Regions from separate parts of the Streptomyces sp. 8N616 genome, predicted to be linked through region 1. Evidence: predicted binding sites of a transcription regulator. Region 1 holds the regulator's gene; each other region holds the start of a gene.
The links. Region 1 encodes HrcA, which represses chaperone genes, less so after heat shock. Its sites were predicted from a motif close to TTNGCACTCNGNNNNNCNGAGTGCNAA; they were not measured.

Region 1 (6,342 bases):
AGCTGGTCGGCGGCTACGTCAAGCGGTTGAACGAGGGGCTGCAGCGGTGGCAGACGATCAAGAAGTTCCGGATCCTGCCGCGCGATCTCGACGTCGAGCACGGTGAGCTGACGCCGAGCCTCAAGCTGAAGAGGCCCGTGGTGGAGCGCGAGTTCAGGTACCTGATCGACGAGATGTACGACGGCACACGCGAGGCGTAACCCCCTCCGGCGCGGCCCCGGCACCCCCACCCGGCCTCGCGCCGTTTCCCGCCCACCTGCCCTTTCACAGGCAGGTGGGCGGGAAGGTTCCGGGGCGAAGCGCCGGTCGGGGGGACGCGTGGCCGGGACTCCCCGGTCGGGGGTTCCCCGGGGCGGGGGACAATGGGGGCATGCCATCCGCACTGCCCGACGGCGAGCCCATGCCCAGCGACGGCGCACTGCCCCGTCACGCGCTCGCCGGCGCGGCCGCCCGTCCCCTCGGCTTCTACCTGCACGTGCCGTACTGCGCGACCCGCTGCGGCTACTGCGACTTCAACACCTACACCGCGAGCGAGCTGCGCAGCTCCGGCGGCGTCCTGGCCTCGCGCGACAACTACGCCGACACCCTGACCGAGGAGATCCGGCTCGCCCGGAAGGTGCTCGGCGACGACCCCCGCCGGGCCGAGACCGTATTCGTCGGGGGCGGGACGCCGACTCTGCTCGCCGCCGACGACCTGGGGCGGATGCTCGCCGCGATCCGGGACGAGTTCGGCCTCGCGGACGGCGCCGAGATCACGACCGAGGCCAACCCGGAGTCCGTGGATCCGCGCTATCTCGCAGAGCTCAGGGACGCCGGCTTCAACCGCGTCTCCTTCGGGATGCAGAGCGCGCGCCGGCACGTCCTGCAGGTACTGGACCGTACGCACACCCCCGGGCGCCCTGAGGCCTGCGTCGCGGAGGCCCGCGCCGCCGGGTTCGAGCATGTGAACCTGGACCTGATCTACGGAACACCGGGGGAGAGCGACGAGGACTGGCGCGCGTCGCTGGACGCGGCGATCGGAGCGGGCCCCGACCACGTCTCCGCGTACGCGCTGATCGTCGAGGAGGGCACGCAGCTCGCCCGCCGCATCCGGCGCGGCGAGGTGCCGATGACGGACGACGACGTGCACGCCGACCGCTACCTCATGGCCGAGGAGACGCTGTCGGCCGCAGGTTTCCAGTGGTACGAGGTGTCGAACTGGGCCACGTCGGAAGCCGGGCGCTGCCGTCACAACGAGCTGTACTGGACCGGCGCCGACTGGTGGGGCGCGGGGCCGGGCGCGCACAGCCACGTCGGCGGCGTCCGCTGGTGGAACGCCAAGCACCCGGGCGCGTACGCGCAGGCGCTGAGCGAGGGCCGCTCGCCGGGCGCGGGCCGCGAGGTGCTCGGCGCCGAGGACCGCCGGGTCGAGCGGATCCTGCTCGAGCTGCGCCTCGGCGAGGGTTGCCCGCTGGACCTGCTCGCCCCGGCGGGCGCGCGGGCCGCGGCACGGGCGCTGGCGGACGGACTGCTGGAGCGGGGACCGTACGAGGCGGGCCGGGCGGTGCTGACCCTGCGCGGGCGGCTGCTGGCCGACGCGGTCGTACGTGATCTGGTCGACTAGCGCGCTCCCCCTGACCGCGCATCCCGGGGCCTGGGGACGATGTGCGGGTCAGGCCGGAGCCGTGACGAAGTCGATCAACTCCTCGACCCGGCCCAGCAGGGCCGGCTCCAGGTCCTTGTAGCTGCGGACCGAACGCAGGATGCGCTGCCACGCGGCGCCCGTGTTCTCCGGCCAGCCGAGCGCCCGGCAAACCCCCGTCTTCCAGTCCTGGCCGCGCGGCACGGCGGGCCAGGCCGGGATGCCGACCGAGGACGGCTTCACGGCCTCCCAGACGTCGATGTACGGGTGTCCGGCCACCAGCACGTCGGGGCCCGTCACCTCCGCCGCGATCCGGGACTCCTTCGAACCCGGGATCAGATGGTCGACGAGCACGCCGAGGCGGGCGTCCGGGCCGGGCGCGAAGTCGCGGACGATCGCCGGAAGGTCGTCGACGCCCTCCAGGTACTCGACGACCACGCCTTCGATGCGCAGGTCGTCGCCCCAGACCCGCTCGACGAGCTCGGCGTCGTGCCGCCCCTCGACGTAGATCCGCCCGGCGCGCGCGACTCTTGCCCGCGCGCCGGGGACGGCGACCGAGCCCGACGCCGTACGGGTCGGCGTACGCGGGGCCGCCACCGAGGGGCGTACGAGCGTGACGACGCGCCCCTCCAGCAGGAAGCCGCGGGGCTCCATGGGGAAGACGCGATGCTTGCCGAAGCGGTCCTCGAGGGTGACCGTCGGGCCCTGGGCCGTCTTCTCGCAGCGGACGACGGCACCGCAGAAGCCGGTGGTGACCTCCTCGACCACCAGGTCGATCTCGGCCGGCACCTCGGGCACGGGCTTCTGCTTCTTCCACGGCGGCGTGAGATCCGGCCCGTACTGTCTGCTGCTGCGCATCCGGCCGACACTACGGAGCCGTCGCCCCCGTGCGGCTACGACACGCCGAAGCGCGCCGCCAGCTCGTCGCGCTGGGCCCGGACGAAGCGGGCGTCGACCACCGCTCCGTGCCCGGGCACGTACAGCGCGTCCTCGCCGCCCAGGCCCAGGAGGCGGTCCAGCGCCGCGGGCCACTGCGACGGAATGGCGTCGGGCCCGGCCTGCGGCTCGCCCGACTCCTCCACCAGGTCGCCGCAGAAGACGACGCTCGGCGCGCCCCCGCGGCCCGGCACGAGCACCGCCAGGTCGTGGCCGCTGTGCCCGGGCCCGGCGTTCACCAGCACCGCCTCGCGCCCTTCGCCGAGCGACACCGTCATGTCCCCGCTGATCAGGTGGCGCGGCGGGACGAGCAGCTCGGCCGCCTCCGCCGCGGCCTCCCGGTCGAGCCCGTGCCGGATCGCGTCCTCGCGCAGCGTCGCGCGCGCCCGCTGCCCGCCCATCATCAGGTCCATCCGGATCGCGCCGTACACCTGCGTCCCCGCGAAGGCCGCGGCGCCCAGGACGTGATCGAAGTGCGGGTGGGTGAGCGCGAGATGCGTCACCCGGCGGCCGAGCATCTCCTCCGCCTGCCGCCGCAGCTCCGCGCCCTCGCGCAGGGTGGCTCCCGCGTCCACCATCAGCACCGCGGACGGGCCGTGGACGAGGCCCGCCGTCGCGTCCCAGCCGGGCAGCCTCCGCCGGGCGACGCCCGGCGCAAGCTGCTCCCAGCCCGCCTCTTCCCAAGTCCGGTTCATACGACGACGCTAGTCGCAGCCGGGTAGCGTTGCCCGCTGCCGGGTTCCCGCCGGCCGCCATCCCCGGCCGGCGGGAACCCGGCAGGTGGGCCGCCCTTGCCCTGGTCATACCAGTGCGCCGTACACTGGCTCGGGGGAAGCTGGCACTCAGACACAGTGAGTGCCAAGCAGAGGGCCGAGGAACCGCAGCTGGAGGTGTGCGCATGCTCAGCGAACGCAGACTCGAGGTGCTGCGCGCCATCGTCCAGGACTACGTGGGCACGGAGGAGCCGGTCGGCTCCAAGGCGCTCACGGAGCGGCACGGCCTCGGCGTCTCCCCGGCGACCGTCCGCAACGACATGGCGGTGCTGGAGGACGAGGGTTACATCGCCCAGCCGCACACGAGCGCGGGCCGTATCCCGACCGACAAGGGCTACCGGCTCTTCGTCGACAAGCTGGCGGGTGTCAAGCCGCTCTCCCAGGCCGAGCGCAGGGCCATCCAGAACTTCCTGGACGGCGCCGTCGACCTGGACGACGTGGTGGGCCGTACGGTCAGGCTGCTCGCGCAGCTGACCCGGCAGGTCGCGGTGGTGCAGTACCCGTCGCTGACGCGCTCGACCATCCGGCACGTGGAGCTGCTGTCGCTGGCCCCGGCCCGGATCATGCTCGTGCTGATCACGGACACCGGCCGCGTCGAGCAACGCATGGTGGACCTCCCGGCGCCCTTCGGCGAGACCTCGCTCGCCGACCTGCGGGCGCGGCTCAACAGCCGGATCGTCGCCCGGCGGTTCTCCGATGTGCCCCAGCTCGTGCAGGACCTGCCCGACTCCTTCGACCCGGAGGACCAGGCCACCGTCTCCACGGTCCTGGCCGTCCTGCTCGAGACCTTGGTCGAGGAGACTGAGGAGCGTCTGGTGATCGGCGGTACCGCCAACCTCACCCGCTTCGCGCACGACTTCCCGCTGACCATCCGGCCGGTGCTGGAAGCTCTCGAGGAGCAGGTGGTGCTCCTCAAACTGCTCGGGGAGGCCAAGGACCCGGGCATGACCGTACGAATCGGGCATGAGAATGCTCACGAAGGACTGAACTCCACGTCGGTCGTCGCGGTCGGCTACGGTTCGGGCGACGAGGCAGTCGCCAAACTCGGCGTGGTCGGACCGACCCGCATGGACTACCCCGGAACGATGGGAGCGGTACGCGCAGTGGCACGTTACGTCGGACAGATCCTGGCGGAGTCGTAAGTGGCCACGGATTACTACGCCGTCCTCGGCGTGCGCCGCGACGCAGGGCAGGACGAGATCAAGAAGGCGTTCCGGCGCCTCGCTCGTGAGCTGCACCCGGACGTCAACCCGGATCCGAAGACCCAGGAGCGGTTCAAGGAGATCAACGCCGCTTACGAGGTGCTCTCGGACCCGCAGAAGAAGCAGGTCTACGACCTCGGCGGCGACCCGCTCTCCGGCGCCGCCGCCGGTGGCGGCGCGGGCGGCTTCGGCGCGGGCTTCGGCAACTTCTCCGACATCATGGACGCCTTCTTCGGCACCGCGTCGCAGCGCGGGCCGCGGTCGCGTACGCGGCGCGGCCAGGACGCGATGATCCGGCTCGACATCGAGCTGGACGAGGCGGCCTTCGGAACGACGAAGGACATCCAGGTCGACACGGCCATCGTCTGCACCACGTGCAGCGGCGAGGGCGCGGCGCCGGGGACGTCGGCGCAGACCTGCGACATGTGCCGCGGCCGCGGCGAGGTCTCGCAGGTGACGCGGTCCTTCCTCGGGCAGGTCATGACCTCGCGGCCGTGCCCGCAGTGCCAGGGGTTCGGCACGGTCGTGCCGAACCCGTGCCCGGAGTGCGCGGGCGACGGGCGCGTACGGTCGCGGCGCACGCTCACCGTCAAGATCCCGGCCGGTGTCGACAACGGCACCCGCATCCAGCTCGCGGGCGAGGGTGAGGTCGGCCCGGGGGGCGGCCCGGCGGGCGACCTGTACGTCGAGATCCACGAGCTGCCGCACGCGGTGTTCCAGCGCCGCGGCGACGACCTGCACTGCACGGTCACCATCCCGATGACGGCGGCCGCGCTCGGCACGAAGGTGCCGCTGGAGACGCTGGACGGGCTCGAGGAGGTCGACATCCGGCCGGGGACGCAGTCCGGGCAGTCGATCCCGCTGCACCAGCGCGGGATCACGCACCTGCGAGGCGGCGGGCGCGGCGACCTGGTCGTCCACGTCGAGGTCCAGACCCCGTCGAAGCTCGATCCGCAGCAGGAGGACCTGCTGCGGCAGCTGGCGAAGCTGCGTGGCGAGGAACGGCCGCTGGGCCAGTTCCAGCCGGGCCAGCAGGGCCTCTTCTCCCGCCTGAAGGACGCCTTCAACGGCCGCTAGCCGTGGTGTGGGCATTCGTTCCGCGGGGCGGAACGGGTGGGCACACCACGGCCCGCACCCGGCAACGGCGGCGTACCCCCGCCGGAGGGTTGCCGTCTCGTACGCGGCTGCACGCCGGTGGCCGCGGTGTGCCCACCCGTCCCGCCCCGCGGGACGAATGCCCACACCGGGGGGCGGAGGGGCCCGTTCCGCCCTGGGGAACGACTGCCCACAGCCGTGGGGCGCGTGCCCGCACCGCGGCGGCGGGGCCCGCTCAGCCGCAGGGCGTCACCGCGTGACACCATGTGGACATGCCCTCCGTGTTCTCCGATCTGTCGCCGCACCCCATCGTGCAGGCCCCCATGGCCGGCGGCGCCTCGTGCCCCGAGCTCGCCGCCGCCGTGTGCGACGCGGGCGGCCTCGGCTTCCTGGCTGCCGGGTACAAGACGCCGGAGGCCATGTACCAGGAGATCAAGCGGCTCCGCGGGCTCACCCAGCGCCCCTTCGGCGTGAACCTCTTCATGCCGCAGCCCTGCGTCGCCGACCCGTCCGCCGTCGAGGTCTACCGCGAGCAGCTCGCGGGCGAGGCCGCCTGGTACGAGACGCCGCTCGGCGACACCGACGGGTCGACGGACGACGCGTACGAGGCCAAGCTCGCGATCCTGCTCGACGACCCCGTCCCGGTCGTCTCCTTCACCTTCGGCTGCCCCTCGCGCGCCGTCCTCGACGCCTTCGGCAAGACCGGCACGCTCAC
Region 2 (6,342 bases), on a different contig from region 1:
GCCAGCGCTCCACCTCATCAAGCACGTACGCTCGTCTCCCTGGTGTCGGGACCCCATGAGAACCATGTGATCCATCTCGCGGTTCGGACGACTCCCTCAACCGTCCGTGCCTTCCGTTACAGTCTTGAACAACGCACGTGTCCACTTCATGTCGGGGTGGGCGCGGACAAATGCCCGGGGATGCTGCCCGGTGCCATACCGCTCATCCAGAGGGGCAGAGGGAAACGGCCCGTTGAAGCCCCGGCAACCCTCCAGCCGGTCTCGCGCATCGCATGGCGAGGCTCCCGGCTAGGGAAGGTGCCAATTCCGTCTCGTGGCGAAGTCCGTCACGGGAAAGATGAGGAGAAAGGGCCTCGCCATCCATGGCTGTGCAAACCGTTGCGAACAGCACCGAAACCGTCTCTCTCGGACCGGCCGCCGCCCTGTCCTGCCGTGAGTGCGGCGAGCGATTCGCCCTCGGCCCGATCTTCGCGTGCGAGGTGTGTTTCGGGCCGCTCGAGGTGGCGTACGACCTGCCGAGCGGCGACCCCGAGGGCCTGCGGAAGCGGATCGAGGCAGGCCCGAACAACATCTGGCGGTACGCCCCGCTGCTTCCCGTCCCCGCCGACGTCGCGAGCAAGCCGAACCTGAACCCCGGCTTCACCCATCTCGTGAAGGCCGACAACCTCGCCCGTGAGCTGGGCGTCACCGGCGGCCTGCACGTCAAGGACGACTCCGGGAACCCCACCCACTCCTTCAAGGACCGCGTCGTCGCCATCGCCGTCGAGGCGGCCCGCGCCTTCGGCTTCACCACCCTCTCCTGCTCCTCCACGGGCAACCTCGCGGGAGCCGTCGGCGCCGCGGCCGCCCGTGCCGGCTTCCGGTCCTGCGTGTTCATCCCGCACGACCTGGAGGCGGGCAAGGTCGTGATGGCCGCCGTCTACGGCGGCGACCTGGTGGGCATCGAGGGCACGTACGACGACGTGAACCGCTTCTGCAGCGAGCTGATCGGCGATCCGCTCGGCCAGGGCTGGGGCTTCGTCAACGTGAACCTGCGCCCGTACTACGGCGAGGGCTCCAAGACCCTGGCGTACGAGATCGCCGAGCAGCTCGGCTGGCGGCTCCCGGACAACCTCGTCATCCCGATCGCCTCGGGCTCGCAGCTCACGAAGATCGACAAGGGGCTGAAGGAACTGATCCGGCTCGGTCTGGTGGAGGACAAGCCGTACAAGATCTTCGGCGCGCAGGCCGAGGGCTGCTCCCCGGTGTCGCGGGCGTTCAAGGACGGCCACGACGTCGTACGGCCCGTGAAGCCGGACACCATCGCCAAGTCGCTGGCCATCGGCAACCCGGCCGACGGCCCGTACGTGCTCGACATCTGCCGCCGTACGGGTGGCGCGGTCGAGGACGTCGACGACGAGCAGGTCGTCGACGCGATCAAGCTGCTGGCGCGCACCGAGGGCATCTTCGCGGAGACCGCGGGTGGCGTGACGGTGGGTGTGCTGCGCAAGCTGATCGAGACGGGTCAGCTCGACCCGGCGGGCGAGACGGTGGTGCTGAACACCGGCGACGGCCTCAAGACGCTTGACGCGGTGGCCCCGACCACGGGCCCGTCCGCGACCATCCGCCCGAGCCTCGACGCGTTCCGTGAGGCGGGCCTCGCCGACTGACCGTCGGGTTGTGGCCATTCGCTCCGCGGGGCTGGGGGTACTCCCCCTGGCTTCGCCGGGGGGACCCCCACCCAGGCGAAGCTCTGGGGGAGGGTGGGCACAACCCGGCCACCGGCCCGCACCGGAACACGAAACCCTGAATCCGCCCTCGCACCGAAGGTGACCCCGTATGAGCGTCAACGTCCGTATCCCGACCATCCTGCGCACCTACACCGGTGGCCAGGCCGAGGTGAGTGCCGAGGGCGCGACTCTCGCCGAGGTCATCGAGTCGCTGGAGAAGAACCACCCGGGCATCGCCGCGCGCGTCCTGGACGACACGGGCAAGCTCCGCCGCTTCGTGAACGTCTACGTCAACGACGACGACGTGCGTTTCGAGGACGGGCTGCAGACGGCGACGCCGGACGGCGCCGGGGTCTCGATCATCCCGGCTGTCGCGGGCGGCTGCTGAGCGCCTCCAGCCCCCAGCCCCTCCAGGCCACCTCCAGTGGCTCCAGTGGCTCCAGCGCCTCCGGCCGCTCCGGAAAATAGTTGAGGACAAAACTCAACAACGTTTCGTAATCGGGATCGCCCCCTCCGTGAGAGAAGCGGAGGGGGCGGTTCTACGTGGTTGAGCGCGGTACAGTTGGTCAATCCCCCGCCGGCGTCCTTGCCGAACGCATATGAGAACCGACAAGTTGTGTCCCAAGTGTGTGCGCGATTTGTCGGTTTGATGCGTTATGCCCGGCCCGAGTTGCCCTGAATTCTTGCTAATTCCACGGGAATTACCGATCGGGTGCGCCCAGAATTCTCGTCGGATTGACCTGTTGCAGACGGCATCCGTGCAGATACATTCAGCCGCGGTCGAGGCGTTCCGGCGCACACCCCCGCGTGTTTGGGGGGTGAGGTCTGGGTGAAGTCTGACCCGGGTCCGCGGAGTGCGGTCCTGCGCAAGGGCCAGTAATAGGGGAGTTAGGGATGGCTCAGGGCACCGTCAAGTGGTTCAACGCGGAGAAGGGGTACGGCTTCATCGCGGTCGACGGTGGTGCGGACGTCTTCGTGCACTACAGCGCGATTCAGATGGACGGCTACCGCACCCTCGAGGAAGGTCAGCGGGTCGAGTTCGAGATCTCGCAGGGCCAGAAGGGGCCGCAGGCGGACATGGTCCGCGTAGCAGGCTGACCGAGGACGCGCCGACTGACCACAGGCGTTAGAAGAGGGCCCGCACCCCGTCGAGGGTGCGGGCCCTTCGCCATGGCACACGGCTTGCGCCCACCCTCCCCTGGCCTTCGGTATGGGACCCCACCGACCGCCACCCCTCAACGAGGCCCTTCGGGCCGCCTTGCGCCCACCCGTCGCCCGGCCGCCACCCTCATCGGCGCCCTCCGGGCGGCTTGCGCCCGCCCGTCGCCCGACCGCCACCCCTCGACGAGGCCCTTCGGGCCGGCTTGCGCCCACCCGTCGCCCGACCGCCACCCCTCAATGAGGCCCTTCGGGCCGCCTTGCACTCTCGGGGGGAGAGTGCTAATCATTGGCGTTAGCACTCTGACGTTGAGAGTGACAGAAGGACCGGGTCGGTGAGGCCCGCAGGCTGGGCGGGGCAAGGAACCGTCAGGCGTGCAGGCCGTCCGTCGCGGGCGCGGGCGCGGTCCGGAGCAATCCACCCCAGTCCGGGAGGACCACTTCACATGGCCAAGATCATCGCGTTCGACGAGGAGGCACGGCGCGGTCTCGAGCGCGGGATGAACCAGCTCGCCGACGCCGTCCGCGTCACGCTCGGCCCCAAGGGCCGGAACGTCGTCCTCGAGAAGAAGTGGGGCGCCCCCACGATCACCAACGATGGCGTGTCCATCGCCAAGGAGATCGAGCTCGAGGACCCGTACGAGAAGATCGGCGCCGAGCTGGTCAAGGAGGTCGCGAAGAAGACGGACGACGTCGCCGGTGACGGCACGACGACCGCGACCGTCCTGGCCCAGGCGCTCGTCAAGGAAGGCCTCCGCAACGTTGCCGCGGGCGCCAACCCGATGGCCCTCAAGCGCGGCATCGAGCGGGCCGTCGAGGCCGTCTCGGCCGCCCTGCTCGAGCAGGCCAAGGACGTGGAGACCAAGGAGCAGATCGCCTCCACCGCCTCCATCTCCGCCGCCGACACCCAGATCGGCGAGCTCATCGCGGAGGCGATGGACAAGGTCGGCAAGGAAGGCGTCATCACCGTCGAGGAGTCGCAGACCTTCGGGCTCGAGCTGGAGCTCACCGAGGGCATGCGCTTCGACAAGGGCTACATCTCCGCGTACTTCGCGACCGACATGGAGCGTATGGAGGCCGTCCTCGACGACCCGTACATCCTGATCGTCAACTCCAAGGTATCGGCGGTGAAGGACCTGCTCCCGCTGCTGGAGAAGGTCATGCAGTCCGGCAAGCCGCTGCTGATCATCGCCGAGGACGTCGAGGGCGAGGCCCTGTCCACGCTCGTCGTCAACAAGATCCGCGGCACCTTCAAGTCCGTCGCCGTCAAGGCCCCGGGCTTCGGTGACCGCCGCAAGGCCATGCTCGGCGACATCGCCATCCTCACCGGTGGCACCGTCATCTCCGAGGAGGTCGGCCTCAAGCTGGAGAACGCCGGTATCGACCTGCTGGGCCGCGCTCGCAAGGTCGTCATCACCAAGGACGAGACGACCATCGTCGACGGCGCCGGTGACAGCGACCAGGTCCAGGGCCGGGTCAACCAGATCCGCGCCGAGATCGAGGCCTCGGACTCGGACTACGACCGCGAGAAGCTCCAGGAGCGCCTCGCGAAGCTGGCCGGCGGCGTGGCCGTCATCAAGGCCGGTGCCGCGACCGAGGTCGAGCTCAAGGAGCGCAAGCACCGCATCGAGGACGCGGTGCGCAACGCCAAGGCTGCCGTCGAGGAGGGCATCGTCGCCGGTGGTGGCGTGGCCCTGCTGCAGGCTTCCTCGGTCTTCGAGAAGCTCGAGCTCGACGGTGACGAGGCCACCGGTGCCCAGGCCGTGCGCCTGGCCCTGGAGGCCCCGCTGAAGCAGATCGCGGTCAACGCCGGTCTCGAGGGCGGCGTCGTCGTGGAGAAGGTTCGCAACCTGACCCCGGGTCACGGCCTCAACGCCGCGACCGGCGAGTACGTCGACCTGGTCGCCGAGGGCATCATCGACCCGGCCAAGGTCACGCGTTCCGCGCTGCAGAACGCCGCCTCCATCGCGGCGCTCTTCCTCACCACCGAGGCCGTCATCGCCGACAAGCCGGAGAAGGCCGCCCCGGCGGCCCCGGGCGGCATGCCGGGCGGTGACATGGACTTCTGATCGACCGAAGCGGTCGATCAGAAGTCCTGAACGCTGGGGCGGCACCTGTGAAGGTGCCGCCCCAGCGGCTTTTCGTGCGGGGCGCCGAGGCTACCGGCCGAGGAATTTCAGCGCGGACTGCGCTGCGTTGTAGCCGCACATGCCATGGGTTCCGGCACCGGGTGGGGTGGCGGCCGAGCACAGGAAGACGCCGGGGATGCCGGTGCTGTACGGGTCGAGCGCCACCCGCGGTCGCAGCGCCACCTGCACAGCAGTATTGGCCCCGGTGAGAATGTCGCCGCCGACATAGTTCGGGTTGTAGTGGGCCATGTCGGTGGTCGAGCGGACGAAGCTTCCGACTACGCCCTCGCGGAAGCCCGGTGCGAACTCCTCGATCCGATTCAGGATGGCGTCCGTGGCGTCACCCGTGTAGCCGTGCGGGACATGCGCGTACGCGTAGAGCGGGTGGATGTTCCCGGCGGACCGGTCGGGATCGGCGAGGTACTGCTGGGCGACCAGGACGAACGGACGCTCGGGCATGCGGCCGCGGCTGGTCTCCCGCTCGGCGTGGACGACCTCCTCCAGGGGACCGCCGAGGTGAACGGTGCCGGCGCGACGGCAGGCCGTGTTGGTCCACGGAACCCCGCCCTCGACGGCCAGGTCGAGCTTGAACGCCGCCGGCCCGTGGCGCCAGCGCCGGTAGGCGCGGCGGACCCGCGGGGGTAGCTGGTCCCCGCATATGTCGGCGGCCGCGCCCGGGGCGACGTCGAACAGGACGGTTCGCGCCGCTCGCAGCTCGCCGAGGGAGCGCACCCGTACCCCTGTTTCGACGGTGCCGCCGAGCTCCTTGAGGACCTTGGCGAGGGCGTCGCTGATTGCCCGCGACCCGCCGCGCGCCACCGGCCAGCCGTACCGGTGCCCCGCGGCAGTGAGCATGAGGCAGACCGCTCCACTCAAAAGGCTGCCCAGTGGGTGGAAGCCGTGCGCCGCCACGCCGGCGAACAGCGCACGCGCCTCCTCCGTCCGCCAACGGCGGGCGGTGACCGTGGCAGGCCGGAGCGCGAGGAGCCCGAATCGCAAGAGGCGCCTCGGGTGCCTGGGCACGTGCGTCACCGGCCGGAGAAGGTCCTCGGCCATCGCGTCGAACCCGGAGGCCAGAGGTCCGAAGAGCCGCCCCCAGGCCGGGCCGTCCGCGCCGAGAGCACGCGTTGTCTGTTCAAGGGAGCGGACCATCACCGCGGCCCGGCCACCTTCCAGCGGATGCGCGAGGTCCACGTCGGGCCAGAGCCACTCCAAGCCGTACCTCTCCAGGCCGAGGGAGCGCAGGAACGGTGAGGCGACGGCCAGCGGGTGCACCGCGGAGCAGTGGTCGTGCAGCACGCCGGGGACGGTCAGTTCGCTGCTCCTTGTCCCGCCGCCGATCTCCT
Region 3 (6,342 bases), on a different contig from region 1:
ACGACTGCACTGATTACGGGAGCCACCGCAGGGATCGGGGCCGCGTTCGCGCGGCGGCTGGCCGCCGACGGGCACGATCTCGTGCTGGTGGCCCGCGACGTCACGCGGCTGCGGGAGCAGGCGACCGAGCTGCACGACCGGCACCGGATCGAGGCCGAGGTGCTGCCCGCCGACCTGGCGGAGGACAAGGGCATCGCGGCGGTCGAGGAGCGGCTCGCGGACCCGAAGAACCCGGTGGATCTGCTGGTCAACAACGCGGGTTTCGGCAACAAGGGCCGCTATCTCGAGGTCCCGATGGCCGAGGAGCTGCGGATGCTCAAGGTGCACTGCGAGGCGGTGCTGCGGCTGACGAGTGCCGCGGCGGAGGGCATGCGGGAGCGCGGGCGCGGCGGGGTGGTGAACGTCGCGTCGGTCGCGGCGTTCGTACCGCGGGGGACGTACGGCGCGAGCAAGTCGTGGGTCGTGCAGTTCACGCAGGGTGCGGCACGGGATCTGGCCGGCTCGGGGGTGCGGCTGATGGCGCTGTGCCCGGGATTCGTACGGACCGAGTTCCACGAGCGGGCCGGGATGGGGACGGAGAACATTCCCGGCTGGATGTGGCTCGACGCGGACAAGGTCGTCGCGGCGGCGATGCAGGATCTGGCGCGGGGCCGGACGGTGTCCATCCCGGACGCCCGTTACAAGGCGCTGATGGGGCTGGCGAAGCTGGCGCCACGGGGTGCACTGGGCGGGATCTCGTCCCGTACGGGGCGGCGCTACGGCCCCAACTGACCCAGACACAGGCGGGCATTCGTCACTAAAATGGACGAGTCGGACTCACCGCGGGAGGCGCCATGACATTCGTGCAGATCATCGACTGCAAGACCAGCAAGCTCGACGACATGAACCGTCTCATGGACACCTGGGTCGAGCAGACGCAGGGCAAGAGGACGGCCACCCACTCGATCGTCGGCCGCGACCACACGGACGCCAACCACCTGGTCGAGATCATCGAGTTCCCCTCGTACGAGGAGGCGATGAAGAACTCCAACCTGCCGGAGACGGACCGGACGTTCCAGGAGATGGTGGCGCTCTGTGACGAGATGCCCACCTTCATCGATCTCGACGTGGTGCGGGACGAGCCGCTCAACGCGGCGACGGCCCGCCGCTTCTTCGAGGAGATCGCCGGCGAAGGCAAGCTCGACCTGATCGGCGAGCTTTTCGCCCCCGACTACCGCGACCACGACATCGGGAAGGCCGAGGAGTCCACGGTCGGCTCCGACGTCCTCCGGCAGGACGTCACGCGCTGGCGCGGCGCCTTCGACTTCCGCTTCGCGCTCGACGACCAGGTCGCCGAGGGCGACAGGGTCGTGACCCGGTGGACCTGGACCGGCAGGCAACGCGGCGACTTCATGGGCATCGCGCCCACCGGCAAGGAGTGCACGATGACCGGGACCACGATCTTCCGGTTCCGTGACGGCAAGATCCAGGAAGGCTGGTGGTACTACGACATGCTGGGCCTGATGCGGCAGCTCGGCGCGGCCGTAGCCTGACGCGCCAGAAAGCACAGGCGCGGACGCGAACAGACGCACACGCGCAACAAAGGCACACGCGCAACAGACGCACGAGAGCCCGCCGCTGAGCGGCGGGCTCTCGTCGCAGGTACGCGGTCAGTGCGCGTGGCCGTGACCGTGACCGGCCGCCGGCTCCTCCTCTTCCTTCTTCTCCACCACCAGCGTCTCGGTGGTGAGCAGCAGGGAGGCGATGGAGGCCGCGTTCTCCAGCGCGGAGCGGGTGACCTTGACCGGGTCGATGACGCCGGCCTTCACCAGGTCGCCGTACTCGCCGGTCGCGGCGTTGAAGCCGTGGCCCTTCTCCAGCTCGGCGACCTTGGAGGTGATCACGTAGCCCTCGAGGCCCGCGTTCTCCGCGATCCAGCGCAGCGGCTCGACGACGGCGCGGCGCACGACGGCGACACCGGTCGCCTCGTCGCCTTCCTTGCCGAGGCTGCCCTCGAGCACCTTCGCGGCGTGGACGAGCGCGGAGCCGCCACCGGAGACGATGCCCTCCTCGACCGCGGCGCGGGTCGCGGAGATGGCGTCCTCCAGGCGGTGCTTCTTCTCCTTGAGCTCGACCTCGGTCGCGGCGCCGACCTTGATCACGCAGACACCGCCGGCCAGCTTCGCGAGGCGCTCCTGAAGCTTCTCGCGGTCCCAGTCGGAGTCGGTGGCCTCGATCTCGGCCTTGATCTGGGCGATCCGGCCCTGCACGTCCTCGGCCTTGCCGGCACCGTCGACGATCGTGGTGTCGTCCTTGGTGACGGTCACGCGGCGGGCGGAGCCCAGCACGTCCAGGCCGACCTGGTCGAGCTTGAGGCCGACCTCCTCGGCGACGACGGTGCCTCCGGTGAGGGTGGCCATGTCGCCGAGCATCGCCTTGCGGCGGTCGCCGAAGCCGGGGGCCTTGACGGCGACGGCGTTGAAGGTGCCGCGGATCTTGTTGACGACCAGCGTGGACAGCGCCTCGCCCTCGACGTCCTCGGCGATGATCAGCAGCGGCTTGGAACCACCAGCCTGGATGATCTTCTCCAGCAGCGGCAGCAGGTCGGCGATCGCCGCGATCTTGCCCTGGTGGATCAGGATGTACGGGTCGTCGAGGACCGCTTCCATCCGCTCCTGGTCCGTCACGAAGTACGGCGACAGGTAGCCCTTGTCGAAGGCCATGCCCTCGGTGAAGTCGAGCTCGAGACCGAAGGTGTTGGACTCCTCGACGGTGATGACACCGTCCTTGCCGACCTTGTCCATGGCCTCGGCGATCAGCTCGCCGACCTGCTTGTCCTGGGCGGACAGCCCGGCCACAGCGGCGATGTCGGACTTCTCGTCGATCGGGCGGGCGGTGGCGAGCAGGTCGTCGGAGACGGCCTTGACGGCGGCGTCGATGCCCTTCTTGAGGGCGGCCGGAGAGGCGCCCGCGGCGACGTTGCGCAGCCCCTCGCGGACCAGCGCCTGGGCCAGGACGGTCGCGGTGGTGGTGCCGTCACCCGCGATGTCGTTGGTCTTGGTCGCCACCTCCTTGACGAGCTGGGCGCCGAGGTTCTCGTACGGGTCCTCGACCTCGATCTCGCGGGCGATGGTCACGCCGTCGTTGGTGATGGTCGGGGCGCCGAACTTCTTGTCGATGACGACGTTGCGGCCCTTGGGGCCGATCGTCACCTTCACGGTGTCGGCAAGCTTGTTGACGCCACGCTCGAGGGCGCGACGGGCGTCCTCGTCGAACTTCAGGATCTTCGCCATGGTTGCGTATGTCCTCTCATTGCGATCCTCGGCCGCCCCTGGAGCGGCCGCCATCGCTCGTACGAACTGCGCCCCGGACGCCCGGTTGTTGAGACACGGGAGCCGGGGCGCAGATCACAAACGTGGGTGAATTACTTCTCGACGATCGCGAGGACGTCGCGAGCCGAGAGGACGAGGTACTCCTCGCCGCTGTACTTCACCTCGGTGCCGCCGTACTTGCTGTAGAGCACGACATCGCCGACCTTGACGTCGAGCGGGATGCGGTTGCCCTCCTCGAAGCGGCCCGGGCCCACGGCCAGGACGACGCCCTCCTGGGGCTTCTCCTTGGCAGTGTCCGGGATAACCAGGCCAGAGGCCGTGGTCTGCTCGGCGTCGAGCGGCTGGACCACAATGCGGTCCTCGAGCGGCTTGATGGCAACCTTGGTGCTGGCGGTCGTCACGATCCGACCTCCCCCTTCGGAGATCTCACGGGGTTGACTGTCTGAGGTGGCGACCTGGTAGATCCGTCGTCGCGGGTGCCGGATCTGCCCGTCGCTGAGTGTCTGGCACTCCCTGGTGGAGAGTGCCAAGCCGAGACTATGACGGCGTTAGCACTCAGTCAACTAGAGTGCCAACGAGCTGACGGCGCGCCGCGCGTCCGCCTCCCGGCGAGGAGACCACGGCGAGGGGGCGCCCCGCGGCAGCCTCCTGCACGGGCCTGGCCTTTACCGTCGCGGCCTGGGGCTGGGGCCAGGAGAGCACCCTTCTCCGCGCCGTCAGACGTAGTCCTCGAGGCGGGCCAGCGCGAAGCCCTGGGCGGTGGCCGTACGGACCACGCGGCGGATGACGTCCGGCATGGTGCCGCCCCACTCACCGCGTCCGCGGAAGTGGGTGAGGATGATGTCGCCCGGACGGAACCTGCGGTCGCCGTCGCCGAACTCGATCCGGCCGGGGAACGCCTCCTCGCTCCACAGCGGGACCACGGTGATGCCGCAGGACCTGGCGGCGCGCAGCGTGTCGCGGTCGTAGCTCCCGTAGGGCGGGCGGAAGATCCGCGGCCGGATGCCGAACTCGCGCTGGATGGTCTCCTGCTGACGGCAGATCTCCTTGCGCTGGCCCGCGTACGAGAGCGAGCGCAGATCGCGGTGGCTGATGGTGTGGTTGTTGATCGCCACGTCGAGAGCCTGCAGTCCGCGGAAATAGTCGTAGTCGTCGCGTACGACGTAGTCGCTGAGGAAGGCGCTGGCCGGCACACCGAGCTCGCTCAGCATGCGGATCAGCCGCCGGTCCTTGTGGGCGCCGTCGTCGATCGTCAGGAAGACGACGCGGTCGCGGGTGGGGACCCGGGCGATCACGGGCGGCAGGCCGGAGCCGCGCGCGAGCCCGCGGGGTGTGGTCAGGTGCAGCTTCGCGGCGGGCGGGGGCGGCGGAAAGAGCGGCAGGCGGTGCAGGCCCCACTTCCGGGCCAGGGCGATTCTGACGGCCTCGGCCCTCACCAGCTCGCTCGAGTAGATGTCCAGGGCGCGGGTGGTCCCGGACCGCAGCCGGGAGGCGGCCGCGCCGCTGCCGGGCGTGCCCTGGGCGCCCGCGGACCCGCCCCCGGCGCGCTGGGCGTCCGCAGCCTGCCCGGACGGCCGCTTGCCCGGCGTGGCCGCCGACGCGCCGGGCCCTGAACCGGACGCCGCGCCGGGCGCTTCTCCGGGCCTGTGCGGCGCGCCCGCCGCCATGCCGGGCACCGAGTCCCGCGCCGGCGCACGCACCCCGCCGATGCGCCCGGCCCCGCTCGCCGTGCCCTCCAGGGCGTACGTCGCGTCCGGGGCGCGCACCGTCCCCAGGGCGGCGGCGTGCCGCTGCTCGGATCCCGGACTCGATCTGTCCCTCGGCGCACGGTCGGGTGGCTGGCCGCAGGCACCTCCGACCACGCCGATGAGGATCAGCACGGCGGCGCCGCGGACACTCGTGCCCCATCGCCAGATCTGGGCAGTTTTTTCGTTTTGTCGTACAAGCTGCATGGCGTCGCATCCTGCCAGGGCCGCCGGCGTACGCGGCCCCGACACCGCCGTCGCGCCACGCCGCTCCACCGCTTGGCCCACACGCCGGAGGAGGAGCGACCGGCACAATTGACCGGGTGAACGACCTCGACGCCTTCGCCGCCCTGCTGACCGACGAGGGCCGGGCGCTCCTCGCCGACCTGCGCGACTACGACCCCGCGCAGGAGCTCGCGACCGCCACCCGGCTGCGCCGCGAGCACCCGGCCGAGCTGGTCACCGCCGCCCTCGGACAGGCCCGGCTGCGGCAGCGGGCGGCGGCGAAGTTCGGGGCCGACGACGCGGCCGTCATGTTCTTCACCCCGGACGGCGTCGAGCAGGCGACCCGTACGTCCGTCGCCTCGTACCGCGCGGGCCGCCTCGCCGCGCTGGGCGTACGGCGCGTGGCGGACCTGTGCTGCGGGATCGGAGGCGACGCGATCGCGCTCGCGCGGGCGGGCATGGCGGTGGTCGCCGTCGACCGCTCTCCGCTGACCTGCGCGGTCGCCCGGGCCAACGCCGAGGCGCTCGGGCTCGCGGACCTCGTCGAGGTGCGCTGCGCGAATGTGACGGAGACCGAAGCGGCCGCGTACGACGCGGTGTTCGCCGATCCCGCCAGGCGCGGCGCGTCCAGAGGGTCGGCGCGGCGGGGGTTCCCCCGGACGGAGTCTGGGGGAGCCTCCAGCCGGGGTGGTGGTCGGGCGGCGGGCGGGCGGATCTTCGATCCGGAGGCGTATTCGCCGCCGCTGTCGTGGGCGGTGGAGGCGGCGCGCAAGACCCCGTACGCGGCGCTGAAGATCGCGCCCGGGGTGCCGCACGAGGCGGTGCCGGACGACGCGGAGGCCGAGTGGATCTCGGACGGCGGCGACGTGAAGGAGGCCGTCCTCTGGTTCGGCACCGGCGTGGCGGGCGGGCGCCGCGCCACGCTGCTGCCGGGCCCGCACTCCCTCATCGGCTCCGGCCTGCCCGCCCCCGCCGCGGGCCCGGTCGGCCGCTTCCTCTACGAGCCGGACGGCGCGGTCATCCGCGCCCACCTGGTGGCGGACGTGGCCGCGCAGCTCGGC

Region 2: the regulator HrcA is predicted to act here: its motif matches at 3,127-3,153, upstream of groL (chaperonin GroEL).
Region 3: the regulator HrcA is predicted to act here: its motif matches at 3,860-3,886, upstream of groES (co-chaperone GroES).

What each region holds. Positions count from the first base shown of each region.
Region 1 is NZ_JBQQBY010000006.1:249,757-256,098, forward strand. Features, by position in the region: gene ACTWQC_RS07995 (AMP-dependent synthetase/ligase) at 1-200, shown strand, start outside; gene hemW (radical SAM family heme chaperone HemW) at 371-1,603, shown strand; gene ACTWQC_RS08005 (DUF3097 domain-containing protein) at 1,652-2,479, opposite strand; gene ACTWQC_RS08010 (MBL fold metallo-hydrolase) at 2,515-3,252, opposite strand; gene hrcA (heat-inducible transcriptional repressor HrcA) at 3,456-4,472, shown strand; gene dnaJ (molecular chaperone DnaJ) at 4,473-5,609, shown strand; gene ACTWQC_RS08025 (nitronate monooxygenase) at 5,900-6,342, shown strand, end outside.
Region 2 is NZ_JBQQBY010000050.1:20,042-26,383, reverse strand. Features, by position in the region: gene ACTWQC_RS32390 (glucosyl-3-phosphoglycerate synthase) at 1-25, opposite strand, end outside; SAM riboswitch class I at 200-344, shown strand; gene thrC (threonine synthase) at 363-1,649, shown strand; gene ACTWQC_RS32380 (ubiquitin-like small modifier protein 1) at 1,819-2,097, shown strand; gene ACTWQC_RS32375 (cold-shock protein) at 2,604-2,807, shown strand; gene groL (chaperonin GroEL) at 3,314-4,936, shown strand; gene ACTWQC_RS32365 (phytoene desaturase family protein) at 5,027-6,342, opposite strand, start outside.
Region 3 is NZ_JBQQBY010000059.1:25,084-31,425, forward strand. Features, by position in the region: gene ACTWQC_RS34265 (SDR family NAD(P)-dependent oxidoreductase) at 1-771, shown strand, start outside; gene ACTWQC_RS34270 (ester cyclase) at 834-1,532, shown strand; gene groL (chaperonin GroEL) at 1,650-3,272, opposite strand; gene groES (co-chaperone GroES) at 3,404-3,712, opposite strand; gene ACTWQC_RS34285 (polysaccharide deacetylase family protein) at 4,028-5,263, opposite strand; gene ACTWQC_RS34290 (THUMP-like domain-containing protein) at 5,380-6,342, shown strand, end outside.